4 regions of the Streptomyces sp. NPDC050534 genome follow, and region 4 is predicted to be linked to each of the others. Evidence: riboswitches for the same ligand, from Rfam matches in the RefSeq annotation. Region 4 holds a riboswitch; each other region holds the start of a gene.
The links. Region 4 has a riboswitch for thiamine pyrophosphate ahead of thiO (glycine oxidase ThiO). Riboswitches for the same ligand answer to the same signal wherever they lie in the genome.
Positions count from the first base shown of each region.

Region 1: another riboswitch for thiamine pyrophosphate. It lies ahead of thiC (phosphomethylpyrimidine synthase ThiC); the one in region 4 lies ahead of thiO (glycine oxidase ThiO).
Region 2: another riboswitch for thiamine pyrophosphate. It lies ahead of ACIBN2_RS04320 (cation-translocating P-type ATPase); the one in region 4 lies ahead of thiO (glycine oxidase ThiO).
Region 3: another riboswitch for thiamine pyrophosphate. It lies ahead of ACIBN2_RS43095 (thiamine ABC transporter substrate binding subunit); the one in region 4 lies ahead of thiO (glycine oxidase ThiO).

Region 1 covers NZ_JBITHF010000008.1:462,003-466,026, reverse strand. Annotated here, with positions in the region: gene ACIBN2_RS27530 (GAF and ANTAR domain-containing protein) at 1-135, opposite strand, end outside; gene ACIBN2_RS27525 (GAF and ANTAR domain-containing protein) at 206-964, opposite strand; gene thiC (phosphomethylpyrimidine synthase ThiC) at 1,165-2,997, opposite strand; TPP riboswitch at 2,990-3,179, opposite strand; gene ACIBN2_RS27515 (YibE/F family protein) at 3,250-4,024, shown strand, end outside.
Region 2 covers NZ_JBITHF010000001.1:932,146-936,169, forward strand. Annotated here, with positions in the region: gene ACIBN2_RS04320 (cation-translocating P-type ATPase) at 1-1,899, opposite strand, end outside; TPP riboswitch at 2,037-2,179, opposite strand; gene ACIBN2_RS04325 (CBS domain-containing protein) at 2,503-3,363, opposite strand; gene ACIBN2_RS04330 (hypothetical protein) at 3,548-4,018, shown strand; gene ACIBN2_RS04335 (hypothetical protein) at 4,015-4,024, shown strand, end outside.
Region 3 covers NZ_JBITHF010000020.1:92,426-96,449, forward strand. Annotated here, with positions in the region: gene ACIBN2_RS43090 (ABC transporter permease) at 1-1,543, opposite strand, end outside; gene ACIBN2_RS43095 (thiamine ABC transporter substrate binding subunit) at 1,588-2,676, opposite strand; TPP riboswitch at 2,764-2,871, opposite strand; gene rlmN (23S rRNA (adenine(2503)-C(2))-methyltransferase RlmN) at 2,920-4,024, opposite strand, start outside.
Region 4 covers NZ_JBITHF010000013.1:213,214-217,237, forward strand. Annotated here, with positions in the region: gene ACIBN2_RS36350 (NAD(P)/FAD-dependent oxidoreductase) at 1-1,221, opposite strand, end outside; gene ACIBN2_RS36355 (hypothetical protein) at 1,267-1,608, opposite strand; TPP riboswitch at 1,662-1,773, shown strand; gene thiO (glycine oxidase ThiO) at 1,771-2,925, shown strand; gene thiS (sulfur carrier protein ThiS) at 2,922-3,122, shown strand; gene ACIBN2_RS36370 (thiazole synthase) at 3,126-3,920, shown strand.

The sequences.
Region 1 (4,024 bases), on a different contig from region 4:
GTCGATCAGGCAGATGGTGAGGCTGTCGAGGCCGAGTGTGACCGCGCACGAACTGGGGTCGAGTGCGGTCAGACCGTGGCCGGCCTGGGTGGCGGCGGCCACGAGGCCGGGGATGTCGGGGGCATCTGCGGGCACCGCGGGTACTCCTTGGCTGAGTGCGGTGGGGCGCTGGTGGCGCGGGCAGCAGAACGGCATGAAATCAGCGTCACGGGCGGCGCGTCCGGTCCTGGGTTGCGGCGAACGTCCCGGCGGACACGCCGCCCTCGACGACGAGTTGGCACAGGTGGGTCAATGACGTCCGGTTGTTGCGGGCATGGGCGCGCAGGCGCTCGAAGGCGGTCTCGGGTGGGATGTTCAGGCGGGCCCCGAGGGCGCCTTTTGCCTGTTCGATGATGATCCGGCTGTTGAGCGCGATGTGCAGTTGCCCGACCCGTTCGGCCTGGTCCTGGGACAGGCGCTGGTGCAGGATGCCGATGGTCGCCGCGTCCGCGAGGGCCTGTCCCAGGCGCAGACTCGCCGGGTGAAGGCCGGCAGGACGGCCGTGGAAGATGTTCACCGCGCCGATCACCTCCTCGCGCAGGCGCAGCGGCATGGCGGCCACGACGGCGAATCCGGCCGTGCGGGCTGCTTTGGTGAAGCGTGGCCAGCGTTCGGCGGTGGCGGGGTCGTTCAGGTCCACCGGGCCGACCTGTACATGCTGGCTGCAGCAGTCCTTGGCGGGGCCCTCGTCGAACTCGACCTGGTTCTCATCCAGTTGGTGTGCGGTGTCGGTGGACGCGGTCACGTCCACCAACCGCCTCTGGGCGTCGACCATGATGACCCCGATCGCCGTCACGTCCAGCAACGCGAGCATGTGATCGGTCAGCACATGCAGGAAATCGACCAGGTGGAAGTCCTCCACCAGGGTGTCGGCCAGCTCCAGGAAGGCTTTCGCGAGTCGTTCGTCCCGCTCCCACTGCGCCATCGCGCATTCCTCCTCCGCCCCTTGCCTCAAACCGCCAAGGGACGATCCAGCCGGGGATGTGGGCCCGGTGCCATTGTCCCGCCCAACGCCCCCACCGGGAACGGAACTGCCGCATACGTGTCACAGGTCCGTCGAACTCGACTGCCCGCAGGCGCCGGAGCCTGCCTCGCAGAGCTCCGGCGCACTTCCCGGGTCCGTCGTCAATCGGCGATCGGCAGATACACCCGGTTCCCGCTCGCCGCGAACTCCTTCGACTTCTGCAGCATCCCGTCCGCGACCTCCTCCGGTGACGCCCCCTCTGCCGCCGCACCACCGAACCGCTCCGTGATGCTGTGGCTGATCTTCATCGAGCAGAACTTCGGCCCGCACATCGAGCAGAAGTGGGCGGTCTTGGCCGGCTCGGCCGGGAGGGTCTCGTCGTGGAACTCCCGTGCCGTGTCCGGGTCCAGAGCGAGGTTGAACTGGTCCTCCCACCGGAACTCGAAGCGGGCGTCGGACAGCGCGTCGTCCCAATCCTGGGCGCCGGGGTGCCCCTTGGCGAGGTCGGCCGCATGGGCGGCGATCTTGTAGGTGATGACGCCGGTCTTGACGTCGTCACGGTTGGGCAGGCCCAGGTGCTCCTTGGGCGTCACGTAGCAGAGCATGGCCGTGCCCCACCAGGCGATCATCGCGGCACCGATACCGGAGGTGATGTGGTCGTACGCCGGCGCGACGTCCGTGGTCAGCGGGCCGAGCGTATAGAACGGAGCTTCATCGCAGATCTCCTGCTGAAGGTCGATGTTCTCCTTGATCTTGTGCATCGGGACGTGTCCCGGGCCCTCGATCATGGTCTGTACGTTGAAACGCTTGGCGATCGTGTTGAGTTCCCCGAGCGTGCGCAACTCGGCGAACTGCGCCTCGTCGTTGGCGTCCGCGATCGAACCCGGCCGTAGGCCGTCGCCCAGCGAGTACGTGACGTCGTAGGCGGCGAGGATCTCGCAGAGCTCCTCGAAGTTCTCGTACAGGAACGACTCCTTGTGGTGCGCGAGGCACCACGCGGCCATGATCGAGCCGCCGCGCGAGACGATGCCGGTCTTGCGGTTCGCGGTGAGCGGGACGTACGGCAGACGGACGCCCGCGTGGACCGTCATGTAGTCCACGCCCTGCTCGGCCTGCTCGATGACGGTGTCCCTGTAGATCTCCCAAGTGAGCTCCTCGGCCCGGCCGTCGACCTTCTCCAGGGCCTGGTAGAGCGGCACCGTGCCGATGGGCACGGGGGAGTTGCGCAGCACCCATTCACGGGTCGTGTGGATGTTGCGGCCGGTGGAGAGGTCCATGACCGTGTCGGCGCCCCAGCGGGTCGCCCAGGTCATCTTCTCGACCTCCTCCTCGATGGAGGACGTCACCGCGGAGTTGCCGATGTTGGCGTTGACCTTCACCAGGAACCGCTTGCCTATGATCATCGGCTCGATCTCCGGGTGGTTGACGTTGGCCGGCAGCACCGCGCGGCCCGCCGCGATCTCTTCGCGGACCACCTCGGGCGCCACGTTCTCCCGCAGTGCCACGAACTCCATCTCGGGCGTGATCTCACCCTGGCGCGCGTACGCGAGCTGGGTCACCGCCGTACCCTCGCGTCCGCGCCGCGGCTGGCGTGGACGTCCGGGAAAGACCGCGTCGAGGTTGCGCAGCCCGCCGCGCGGCGAGGTGTGCTTGATGCCGTCGTCCTCCGGGCGGACGGGGCGGCCCGCGTACTCCTCGGTGTCGCCGCGGGCGACGATCCAGTTCTCCCGCAGCGGGGGGAGCCCCCTGCGGACGTCGGTTGGGGTGGACGGATCGGTGTACGGGCCGGATGTGTCGTACAGCGTGACCGACTGCCCGTTGGTGAGGTGCACCTGACGGACCGGCACCCGCAGATCGGGGCGCGAGCCCTCGACATACGCCTTGTGCCAGCCGATGGACTTCCCGGCCTCCGCGGACTGCTCACCGGACTGTTCGCCCTGAAGGGGCAGTTCGTCCTGGTTGGAGGCAGGCGTGCGTGCGTCCTTGTTGGTCATGAGACCTACTCCCTACGCCGGCATTACCCGGTAACAGGTTCGGCGGTCGACGCAGCGATATCCGTCTGTCGACGTCTCGTGGGGAACATCACCCGACTTCGGTGATGTTCCACGTGAAACATCGCAGGGACGGAGGTCAGCGCCCTCTCAGCCCGGTGCTCCGAGCTCCCGCGTGTGCAAAGGTGCCTCCACGCTAGCGTCAATTCCGGCGAGCTGAACAGGGGGCCCCGGCGTTCTTGCGATGATCGGGCGGTGACCACGACACGCCAGCACCCCTATCCATCCCCGGAGCCGCCTCATGGGCACGGCTCCCACGGCGGCCATGGAGACGGTCCTTCTGCCGGTGCTGGTCCTGGCGGCGGTCCCGGCGCTTATGCCGGTGCCGGCCCTGGTGGTGGGCACGAGCACCATGCTGAGCCCGGCCATGGCCCCGGCTCCGATGCCGGCCGCGGTCATGGTGGCGGCCACGGTCACTCGCACAGCCACGGTCCGGCGGCGCCCGTCTCCAAGCACCTGCGCAAGGTCATCGCGGCGGTCCTCATCCCGTTCACCGCGGCCGTGGTGGTCGGGCTCGTGGTGCTGTGGCCCGGCGGTGCCCCGGCCCACCAGCGCACCGGCGTGGGCTTCGACCGGCAGACGCAGCAGGCGACGGTCACCAAGGTCGTGGACGTGAGCTGCAAGTCGGCGAACGCCTCCGGCCAGGCCCCGGCCGGCGACGCCTCCGGCACCGCCGGCTCCTCCGGCCAGCAGCAGGAGAAGGGCACCTGCAAGAAGGCGACGATCCGCGTCGACACCGGCAAGGACAAGGGCCGTACGTTCACCGAGATCGTGCAGCCGGACCAGCCGCGGCAGTTGCACGGGGGCGAGAAGGTCGTGGCTGCCTACGAGCCTTCCGCCCCCAAGGCCCTGCAGTACTCGGTCACCGATGTGAACCGCCGGTTCCCCATGGCGCTGCTCGCCGGCATCTTCGCGCTCGCCGTCGTGGTGGTGGGCCGGATGCGCGGTCTCATGGCGCTGGTCGCGCTGG
Region 2 (4,024 bases), on a different contig from region 4:
CAGCAACTGACCCGGTGCCGCGAGCAGTTCGTCGAGCGCGGCCGGGTCCATGGCGTCCAGCCCGGCACCGGTCACGACGGTGGGCGCGGGGCCGGTCACGATGCCGACGCGGCGGGCGATCGCCTCCGCCGTCAGAGGGTGGTCCCCGGTCAGCATCACGATCCGGATGCCGGCCCGGTGGCAGGCCCGCACCGCCTCGGCGACCTCGGGCCTGGGCGGGTCGAGCATGCCGACCAGACCCAGGAAGGTCAGATCCGACTCGGCCTCCTCCGCCGTGCCCGGCGGCTCGCCGACCGGACGGACGGCCACCGCCAGCACCCGCAGACCCTGTGCCGCCATCGTGTCGTTGGCGGCGATCACGCCGTCCCGCAGCGGGGCTTCGAGCTCGTGCTCGGCAGCGTGCAGGCGGATGCGGCGGCACCGGGCGAGCAGTTCCTGCGGTGCGCCCTTGGCGCACAGGAGGTCACCCGCGGGTGTCCGGTGGACGGTGCTCATCAGCTTGCGCACGGGATCGAAGGGGAACTCGCCGATGCGCGGCGCCGCTTCCTTCTCCGCGGCCGGGTGCAGACCGGCCTTGGCCGCCGCGACGAGGATCGCGCCCTCCGTGGTGTCGCCGAGCACGCGCCAGCCCTCGGCGCCCGCCGGGGGCACCAGCCGGGCGTCCGTGCACAGCACCGCGCTGCGCAGCAGCTCACCCAGGCCCTCCGCGTCGGACACGTCGCCGGCCGGCGCGTACCCCACGCCGGACACCTCGTGCCAGGTCCCGTCGCTCCAGATCCGGGTGACCGTCATCTCGGCCTGGGTGAGGGTGCCGGTCTTGTCCGTGCAGACGACGGTGGTGGAGCCCAGGGCCTCCACCGCCAGCAGCTTCTTCACCAGAGCCTGGCGGCGGGCCATCCGCCGCACCCCGATGGCCAGCGACACCGACAGGGTCGCGGGCAGCCCCTCCGGCACCAGCGCGACCATCACCCCGAGCGCGAACACGAAGGCCGACACCAGAGGCTGCCCGGTCCACAGGCGCAGCGCGAACATGCCCGCGCCGATCCCCACGGCCAGCGCCGCCACCCGCCGCGCCATGACGGCGACCTCGCGCTGCAGGGGCGTCTTCTGGAGCGGGGCCTCGTCGGTGAGCCGGAAGATCCTTCCGAACTCCGTCGACGCCCCGATCGCGTAGACGACCGCCTTGCCCGACCCGGCCACCACCGTGGTGCCCATGAAGACGCAGTTGCGGGAGTCCAGGGCGGTGTCCGCCGCGGTCGGCTCGCCGACCCTGCCGACCGACGAACTCTCCCCGGTCAGCGGTGCGTTGTTCACCGACAGGCCATGGGCCTCGACGACCCGGCAGTCCGCGGGGACCGCGTCGCCCGCCTCCAGGACGGCGAGATCGCCCGGCACGAGCGCGGCGGACGGCAGCTCCAGGCGTTCCCCGTCCCGCAGCACCCGGCAGGTGTGCGGCACCATGGCCTGCAGCGTCTGGGCGGTCCGCTCGGCCGAGTACTCCTGCGCGAAGCCGATCACCGCGTTCAGCACCACGACGCCCAGGATCGCGAAGGCCAGCTGCAGATTGCCGACGTCGCGGGGATCCTGCAGTGCGTAGGCGAGGAACGTCAGCGCCGACGCCGCGATCAGGACGAGGGCGAAGAGGTCGGTGAACTGGGCGGCGAAGCGCCGCCATACGCCCTTGCGGCGCGGGCGGGGCAGCTCGTTGGGACCGTACGTCTCCAGCCGCGCGCCCGCCTCACCGGTGGACAGCCCACGCGGTGACCCGCCGAAGGCGGTGAACACCTCGTCCGCACGCAGCCGTTGCACCGGCGTCGCGGACGCGTCATGCGGCGAGGCGGTGCCCGTCGCCCGTGCGGTACGGGCGGCCGGGGCACGCGCTGTGAGACGACTCGGCACCGGACCCCCAGCTTGTAGGACGGCTCTCCCGTCCACGTTTCGCCGCGGGAGCCGGACCCGCCATGGGCCACCCGGCCCGTAGGAAGGGGCGGACCTGCCCAGCGCCCGCCGCACCACAGCCCCTCGCGGACATGACGAAACCTGCGAGGTGGGCTCCCTTCGCCGGCATGGTCCGGATCAGGTGCTGGAGGTCGCCGTCCGGTCCTGTGACCTTCCGGCCTCTCAGTCCGTCCGTCGATGGCCTCTTCCGACAGGGGCAGTGACTCCCTTGTCGAAGGCGGCCGTTCCGGACGGGCTCCCTCGCTCGCCCCGCAGGCTGCTTTCAGCGTAGGTCCGGCACGGGCCGCCGGCATGGGCCGGTCGGCCCCGATGTGGAGACGTCCGGCCCGTCGCGGCGCCGCGCTCAGAGCTTCGGCGGTTCCAGCCCGATGCCGACCCGTGGCGGCAGGCACAGCGTGTTGTGCACGGTGCAGGCGAGACGACCGCTTCGACCGGCGCCGGCGCCGGCGCCACGTCCGTGCCGCCCGCCTCGGTGGGCTGGTCGACGCGGACCTCCCTGGTCGGCGTGGGCTTCCGTGGAGCGTGCGGGGCGGGTACGCGGGCTCAGACCGCTGTGAGGTGGTCCGCCACCTCGAGCACGTCCGGAATGTGTGCCACCGCGTCGGTCAGCCGCGGCACCAGGTCCACGTCGAGGGAGCCGGTGAGGACGACGACGCCGTGTTGGACCTGCACGTGCACGCTGCCCGGATCGATCTTCAGTTCGTCCCGCAGGACGTGGGAGATGACCTCCGCGCGGATGGCGGCGTCGTCCCGGACCAGGGCGTGCAGCAGTTCGCTGCGGCTGACGACACCCACGAGGCGGCCCTTGTGGTCGATCACGTACACCTGCCTGATCCGGGAGCGGGCAGCGGTACGCGCCGCCTCGACGACCGGGGTCCAGGGGTGGACGGTGAGTGCCGGTGTCGACATCAGCGTGGCGGCCGTGACGCCGGCGCCCAGGCCCCGCGACCTGCGGCCGAGCAGCTTGTCCAGTGCGCCGGTGTGCTCGTCCGCGGAGGTCAGGGCGACCGCCCTGGCCAGCAGGTCGGACTCGGCGACCACGCCGACGACGCGTCGGTCGGCGTCCACGACGGGAACGGCTCCCAGCTGCTCGCGGGCGAGCATGCGGGCGACGTCCGCGAAGGGCGTGTCGGGAGCGACCCCGGTCGCGGTCCGCTTGGCGATGTGGCTGATCTGGAGGTCCGCGATCGTCGCCGGACGCGTGACGTCATGCCGGGCGGTGCCGGTCATGGTGCGCGCGGGAGGAGACGGTTCTTCGGTGTGCGCGTGCGAGGCCATGGCCTGCAGATAGCGCACCATCATGTTCTGACGGGACTCCTCGGCCGGTTTCGGGGCGGCGGTGGGCACCGAACGGCGTGCCTCCACCGATGCCGCGCCTGCTTCCCGGGCGTCACGGTCGTTCATGGCAACCTCCCGTGGTCCGCGCGCAACGCGCCTCCTATGCTCACCATCCCGCCCATGCCGTCGAAAGGCACAGGGCCGCCCGGCCCCTTCCGCAGGTCAATCGGCCCCTGTGGGCCGCCGCGCCCCTTTCGTAGCGTGAGAACAGGCCACCAGCGGACGCCGTGGTCGGGCTCGGAGGTTCGTCATGCCTGGGTTCCGCGAGTTCCTCGCGCGCTTCCGGCCGGCCGGTTCACCCGGCCCCGCCGTGGGCGGCGCCGTACCCGCCGACCGGTCCGCCGAACTCGCGGCCGAACTGGAGCCCCCGCTTGCCCTGCTGGACGACGCCGCCGCCGAGGCCGCCGCCGTACGGGAGGCGGCGTCGCGGGAGGCCGCGGCACGTCGGCGTACGGCGGCGCGGCAGGCCGAGCGCATCGTCGGGACGGCGCGGGAACGCGCCCAGGAAGTCCGGCGTGCGACCGCCGCCCGGCTCGGCGAGGAGGCGCGCGCCGAGGCGGCCCGCGCCGACACCGAGGCTGCGCGTGCCGTGGCGGAGATGCGTGAGCGTGCGCTCGACCGCACCCACGACCTGGCCGCACGCCTGACGGCACAGGCCGTCCGCGAACTGACCGGGCCGCCCGGCGCGGAGCCGGACGGACGGGACCAGGGATCGTCGTGAGCGCCG
Region 3 (4,024 bases), on a different contig from region 4:
ACACCACCATCAGAATCGTCGAAAGGGCCATCGCCTGGCCGTAGTTGAGGTCCCCCGGGCGGCCGAGCAGCCGTGCCACGGCGACCGGCAGCGTCGGGTTGTCCGGCCGCGCGATGAACACGGTCGCACCGAACTCCCCCAGCGACACGGCGAACGCGAACCCGGCCGCGACCAGCAACGCCCGCCGCACCAGGGGCAGATCGACCTCCCGCCAGACCCGCCACGGCGACGCCCCGAGCACGGCCGCCGCCTCCCGCAGACGCGCGTCCACGGCCCGCAGCACCGGCAGCATGGTCCGTACGACGAAGGGGGCGCCCACCAGCGCCTGCGCGAGCGGCACCAGGATCCAGGAGGAGCGCAGGTCGAGCGGCGGTTTGTCGAGGGCGATCAGGAAGCCGAAGCCGACCGTCACCGCGGACACGCCCAGCGGCAGCATCAGCAGCGCGTCGAAGCCGCGCACCAGCCGGCCCGCGTCCCGGCGGGCGAGGGCCGCGGCGGCGAGACCGCCGATCAGCACGGCGATGGCGGTGGCGGCGGCCGCGTACTGCAGGGAGTTGGCGATCGACTCGATCGGCGGGACGAGGAAGGTGCCGCCGTCCTCGTGGGTCAGCGACCGGTAGTAGCCGAAGCCCGGGGCGTCCAGCGACCGCTGCACCAGCACGGCGAGCGGCAGCACGAGCAGCACGGCGACGGTGGCGAGGACGCCGGCGAGCAGCCCCCACTCCCGCACCCCGCGCGGCCGCCGCGCGGTCACGGACGCGTCGACCAGCCGCAGGGCGCTCTCCCGCCGCCGTACGGTCCAGGCGTGCACCGCGAGGATCGCGCCCACCGCCACGAACTGGACGATGGTGAGCACCGCGGCCGTGGAGAGGTCGAAGATCTCGGACGTCTGCCGGTAGATCTCCACCTCGAGCGTGGCGAACGTCGGCCCGCCCAGGATCTGCACCACGCCGAAGGAGGTGAAGGTGAAGAGGAAGACCATGAGCGCGGCCGCTGCGACGGCGGGCCCGAGCGCGGGCAGCGTCACCTTCCGCCACGCCCTCAGCGGTGAGGCGCCCAGCATCCGCGCCGCCTCCTCCTGGCGCGGGTCGAGCTGGCCCCACAGGCCGCCCACGGTCCGTACGACGACCGCGTAGTTGAAGAAGACGTGCGCGAGCAGGATGGCCCACACGGTGGTGTCCAGCCGTACGCCCCACAGCTCGTCCAGGAGCCCGCCACGTCCGACGAGCGCCAGGAACGCCGTGCCGACGACGACCGTCGGCAGCACGAACGGGACGGTGACGACGGCCCGCAGCACCTGCTTGCCGGGGAAGTCGAAGCGCGCGAAGACGTAGGCGCCGGGGAGTGCGACCAGCAGCGTGAGCGCGGTCGAGGCGAGCGCCTGCCAGGTGGTGAACCACAGGACGTGCCGGATGTCGGACTGCGTGACGACGTCCGCGATCCGGCCGAACTGCCAGGATCCGTCGACCTTGAGCCCGCGCGCCACGATCGCGGCCACGGGCCAGGCGAAGAACAGCGCGAAGAACGCGACGGGCACGGCCATGAGACCGAGCCGAGCCGCGCTCCCCGCGCGACGGCCGCGGACGGCTACTGCAGTACGAGTGACGTCCACGACTTGACCCACTGGTCACGGTTCTCGGCGATCTTGCCGGGCGCCATCTTCTCCGGGTCCTTGGCCGGCTGCCCGAACTTCTGGAACTCCGGCGGAACCTGAGCGGCCTCCCGCACCGGGTAGACGAACATGTTCAGCGGCATGTCGTCCTGGAACTCCTTGGTCACCAGGAAGTCGAGGAGCGCCTTGCCGCCCTTGGTGTTCTTGGCGTTGCTGAGCAGTCCCGCGTACTCGATCTGCCGGAAGCAGGTGCCGTACGACGTCCCGGTCGGCGCCGTCTTCGGCTTCGGGTCGGCGTAGATGACCTCGGCTGGCGGCGAGGAGGCGTAGGAGACGACGAGCGGCCGGTCGCCCTTGGCCTTCTTGCCGCCGGCGGAGCCGGAGAACTCCTGGTTGTAGGCCTGCTCCCAGCCGTCGACGACCTTCACACCGTTCGCCTTGAGCTTCTTCCAGTAGCCCTGCCAGCCGGCGTCGCCGTACTTGGCGGCCGTGCCGAGCAGGAAGCCGAGGCCGGGCGAGGAGGTGGCGGCGTTCTCGGTGACGAGGAGGTTCTTGTACTGGGGCTTGACCAGGTCGTCGAACGACTGCGGCGGCGTCAGCCCGTGCTTGCTGAAGTACGCCTTGTCGTAGTTGACGCAGATGTCTCCGGAGTCGATGGGCGTGACCCGGTGCTTGGCCTGGTCGACCCGGTACTCCGGCAGGATCATGTCGGAGCCCTTCGCCTCGTACGACTGGAAGAGGCCGTTGTCGAGCGCCCGCGAGAGCAGGGTGTTGTCGACGCCGAAGAAGACGTCGCCCTGCGGGTTGTCCTTGGTGAGGATGGCCTTGTTGACGGCCTGCCCGGCATCGCCGTCCTTGAGGACGTGGACCTTGTAGCCGGACTGCTTCTCGAAGTCGGCGAGGACGCTCTTCGAGACGGCCCACGAGTCGTGGCTGACGAGGGTCACGGACTTGGAGCCGCCGGACCCGCCGGAGCCGCCGTTGCCGGACGAGGACCCGCAGGCGGACAGCGTGACGAGCCCGAGGCCCACGACCACGGCCGCGAGCTTCCTGTTGTTGTTCACCGAATTCCTCCTGGCTGACCAGGAAGAGACGCGGCCCTGCCCGGGACCGGCGGACATGGCCGACGGCTCCCGGGCAGGGCGCAACAGCTTGAGTGATCACCGAACTTCCTACCCAGAATGACCTGGGCAAGGTTCAGAGGGTCTGCGGCCCGGTTGCCGCACTCTCAGCGCTGTGGCGCTCCCCTGTCGGAATATGCAGATGTGTGTACGGGTGTTCTGTACGGGTGTTCGTACCGGCTCAGGTTACCGCTCGGTGGCCGCGAGCTGGCCGCAGGCCCCGTCGATCTCCTGCCCACGGGTGTCCCGGACAGTCACCGGTACACCGTGCGCGGCGATGGCCTCCACGAACGCCTTCTCGTCCTCGGGCCGGGAGGCGGTCCACTTCGACCCGGGCGTCGGGTTCAGCGGGATGAGGTTGACGTGCACGGGCTTGCCCCTGAGCAGCCGCCCGAGCCGGTCGCCGCGCCAGGCCTGATCGTTGATGTCGCGGATGAGCGCGTACTCGATGCTGAGCCGGCGCCCGCTCTTCTCGACGTACTCGAAGCCGGCGTCGAGGACCTCGCGCACCTTCCACCGTGTGTTCACGGGGACCAGGGTGTCGCGCAGCTCGTCGTCGGGGGCGTGCAGCGAGATCGCGAGCCGGCACTTCAGGCCCTCGTCGGCGAAGCGGTGGATGGCCGGCACGAGCCCGACGGTCGAGACGGTGATGCCGCGCTGGGAGAGCCCGAGCCCGTCGGGGGCGGGATCGGTGAGCGCACGGATGGCCGTGATGACCCGCTTGTAGTTGGCCAGGGGCTCGCCCATCCCCATGAAGACGATGTTGGAGAGCCGGGCGGGCCCGCCGGGCACCTCCCCGTCCCTGAGCGCCCGCATCCCGTCCACGATCTGATGGACGATCTCCGCGGCGGACAGATTCCGGTCCAGCCCCGCCTGGCCGGTGGCGCAGAAGGGACAGTTCATCCCGCAGCCGGCCTGCGAGCTGATGCACATGGTGACCCGGTCCGGGTACCGCATCAGCACGGACTCGACGAGCGTCCCGTCGAACAGCCGCCACAGCGTCTTGCGGGTCGTGCCCTGGTCGGTCGACAGATGCCGTACGACCGACATCAGGTCCGGCAGCAGCGCCTCCTGCAGCCTGCCGCGCGAGCCCGCGGGGATGTCGGTCCACTCCGCGGGGTCGTGCGCGTACCGCGCGAAGTAGTGCTGCGAGAGCTGCTTGGCACGAAACGGCTTCTCCCCGACCTCGGCCACAGCCTCCTTGCGCTCGGCAGGCGTGAGATCGGCAAGATGCCGCGGCGGCTTCTTGGCTCCGCGGGGGGCGACGAAAGTGAGTTCTCCGGGCTTTGGC
Region 4 (4,024 bases):
GGGCCTGGCCGGATCCCCGATGCGCTCGGCGTCCATCGGCGTTCCGGCCTCGATCAGCCGCCTCCCCTGCGCCAGATCTCTGGGCCGGCCGACCGCGAGCAGGCCCACCAGACGCCCCTCGCGCAGCCAGCAGACCGACCAGGCCGGCCCGGTCGGGTCGCCGCGCCACAGGGTCGTGTCGGCCAAGGCGTGGTGGCCGGCGTACTGGACGAAACGGCCGAACTGCTCGGACCAGAAGTACGGAACGGGGTCGTAGACCGCCGGGGGCGCACCGGTGGCCTCGCCGACGATGTTCCCGGCCACCGTGCGCGGCCCCTGGAGGGCGTTGTCCCAGTGGTGGACCAGCAGGCGCTCGCCGTACCGCCCCGAGGGGAAGGAGGCACAGTCGCCGACGGCGTAGACGTCCGGTGCCGAGGTGCGCAGATGGGCGTCCGCGACGACTTCCTGGTGCGTTCCGAGCTCGATGCCGGAGCCGGCCAGCCAGGCCGTGGCGGGGCGCGCGCCGATGCCGACCACGACCGCGCCCGCGGGCAGCCGCGAGCCGTCGTCCAGGACGACCGCGCCGGGCTCGACGCGCTCCACGCGCGCGTGCGTGCGCAGTTCGACGCCGGCGTCGGCGTACCAGGCGGCCATCGGCGCGGCCACCTCGGCCGGCAGCGCGCCCGAGAGCGGCCGGTCCGCCGCCTCGACGACCGTCACCGCGCAGCCCGCCTCGCGCGCGGCCGTGGCGAACTCGGCGCCGATCCAGCCCGCGCCGACCACCACGATGTCGTGCTGCCGGGCGAGCACGGGCCGCAGCCGCTCGGCGTCGTCCAGGGTGCGCAGCAGATGCACGCCGGGGACACCCTCGGTGCCCGGCAGCCGGATCGGTTCGGCACCGGTGGCGAGCACGAGGACGTCGTAGGGGACCGGGCCGGCCTCGGTGTCCAGTTCGTGCTCGCCGGGGCGCAGGCCCAGCACCTCGCACCCGAGCCGGAGTTCGATGCCGAGCGCCTCGAAGTCGACGTCGAAGGCGGAGCCCTCGGACTTGCCGAGCAGGACGGCCTTGGACAGCGGGGGCCGGTCGTACGGCTGGTGGGGCTCGGCGCCGATCAGCGTCACGCGGCCGGTGAAGCCCTGTTCGCGCAGCGCCACCGCGGACTGCACACCGGCCATGCCGGCGCCCACCACGACCACGCGCCGCGCGGGCGGCCCGCCCGTCTCCTGCGTCTGCTCACTCACCTGATCACCCTAGCCAACTGACAAATTGTCAGTCAGCAGTCGTGCTCACTCAGTGACCTGCTCCACAACGCTGGTGCCGCTGCCGGCCTGCGACTCCCACGCCCAGGTCTCCTCCAGCCGCACCCGCCCGTCCGGCAGCTCCACCACCGTGGACACGCAGTGCCCCGAGGACGTCGTCCCGTCGCGCTTGAGCTGCACGTACCGGAAGTCCAGCCGGTCACCGGCCCGGGTACCCACCAGATGACCTCTTACGACGTCCCCGCCCTCGTACTCGGCCCAGACCCCGCCGTCCTTCTCGTGGTACGTGAACCGCGTCCGGGTACCCACCTGACCTGGAGCCTGGTCGGCGACGGGGGCGAGGACGAGGCCGTCCAGCGAGCGCGGCATGACGGTGGGCTCCCTTACAGAGGTGCGACGGGTCGGGCTAGGGTGGCCAACGTACAAGCACTCGCGGGAGCCCGGACGCACCGGGCTGAGAGGGAGGCTGGCGGCCTCCGACCGTACGAACCTGATCCGGGTCATGCCGGCGAAGGGAGGGGCTGGAGGCCCATGCCGTCACGTACGTCAGACGTCCTCGTCATCGGGGGCGGAATCATCGGCCTGGTCACGGCCTGGCGCGCCGCGCAGCGCGGGTTCGCGACGGCCCTCGTGGACCCCGAACCGGGGGGCGGGGCCGCGCAGGTGGCCGCCGGGATGCTCGCCGCGGTCACCGAGCTGCACTACGGCGAGCAGACCCTGCTCGGCCTGAACCTGGCCTCGGCCGGCCGCTATCCGGAGTTCGCGGCCGAGCTCACCGATCTCACCGGCCACGACCTCGGCTACCGCCGGTGCGGCACACTCGCCGTCGCGCTGGACGCCGACGACCGCGCCCATCTGCGCGAACTGCACGCCCTGCAAAGGGAGTCGGGCCTGGAGTCGGAGTGGCTGTCGGGCCGCGACTGCCGGCGCCTGGAACCGATGCTCGCGCCGGGCGTGCGCGGCGGGCTCCGGGTCGACGGCGACCACCAGATCGACCCGCGGCGGCTGGCAGGCGCGCTGGTCGCCGCGTGCGAGCGGGCGGGCGTGGTCTTCCACCGCCAGTGGGCCGAGCGCTTCCACGTCGTACGGGACCGGGCCTCCGGTGTGAGCACGGCGGACGGCACCGAGCTGGGCGCGGGCCAGGTGGTACTGGCCGCCGGCAGCCTCAGCGGGCGGCTCCCCGGCGTCCCGGACGAGGTGCTGCCGCCGGTGCGGCCGGTGAAGGGGCAGGTGCTGCGCCTGACCGTGCCACAGCGGTTCGCGCCCTTCCTGAGCCGTACCGTGCGCGCCGTGGTGCGCGGCAGCCAGGTCTATCTGGTGCCGCGCGAGAACGGCGAGCTGGTGATCGGCGCGACCACCGAGGAGCTCGGCTGGGACACGACGGTCACCGCGGGCGGGGTGTACGAGCTGCTGCGCGACGCGCACGAGCTGGTCCCCGGCATCACAGAGCTGCCGCTGACGGAGACGCGCGCGGGACTGCGTCCGGGCTCCCCCGACAACGCCCCCCTGCTCGGCCCGACGGAGCTGCCGGGGCTGCTGCTGGCCACCGGGCACCACCGCAACGGCGTGCTGCTCACGCCGGTCACCGGCGACGCCATGGCGCACGTCCTGGCCACCGGCGAACTGCCGGACGAGGCCCGCCCGTTCACCCCGAGGCGCTTCGCGCGCGTGGAGCAGCCCGCATGAACATCTCCGTCAACGGGGAGCTCCGGCAGTTCGCCTCCGGCACCGCTCTCGACACCGTCGTGCGGACGCTGACCCCGGCCCCCTCCGGAGTGGCCGCCGCCCTCAACGAAACCGTCGTCCCACGCGCGCAGTGGCCGTCGACCTCCCTGCGCGAGGGAGACCGCGTCGAGGTCCTCACCGCCGTCCAAGGAGGCTGACCCATGGCCGACGATCCCTTCGTCATCGGCGGTGCGTCCTTCACGTCCCGCCTGATCATGGGCACCGGCGGTGCCCCCAGCCTCGACGTGCTGGAGCGGGCGCTGGTGGCGTCCGGCACGGAGCTCACCACGGTCGCGATGCGGCGTGTGGACCCCTCGGTGCACGGGTCGGTGCTGTCCGTCCTGGACCGGCTCGGCATCCGGGTGCTGCCGAACACGGCCGGCTGCTTCACCGCCGGGGAGGCGGTGCTGACCGCCCGCCTGGCGCGCGAGGCGCTCGGCACCGAACTGATCAAACTCGAGGTGATCGCCGACGAGCGCACCCTCCTGCCCGACCCGATCGAGCTGCTCGACGCCGCCGAGACCCTGGTCGACGACGGCTTCACGGTGCTGCCGTACACCAACGACGACCCCGTCCTCGCCCGGAAGCTGGAGGACGCCGGCTGCGCGGCGATCATGCCGCTCGGCTCGCCCATCGGCTCCGGTCTCGGCATCCGCAACCCGCACAACTTCCAGCTGATCACCGAGCACGCGCGTGTGCCGGTGATCCTGGACGCGGGCGCCGGTACGGCCTCGGACGCGGCGCTCGCGATGGAGCTGGGGTGCGCGGGTGTGATGCTCGCCTCGGCGGTGACGCGGGCGCAGGAGCCGCGGCTGATGGCCGAGGCCATGAAGCACGCGGTGGAGGCGGGCAGGCTGGCGCACCGGGCGGGGCGCATCCCGCGCCGTCACTTCGCCGAGGCGTCCTCGCCGCACGAGGGGCGCGCGCACCTGGATCCCGAGCGTCCCGCGTTCTGAAACGCGCGTTCGACGGGCCTCGAGAACGGGTGCGAGGTCCGTCACAGGTCGGCTGCAGTCACGCCCCGATCCGGCAGGAAGGGACGGGCTTGTCGGTCACGGCT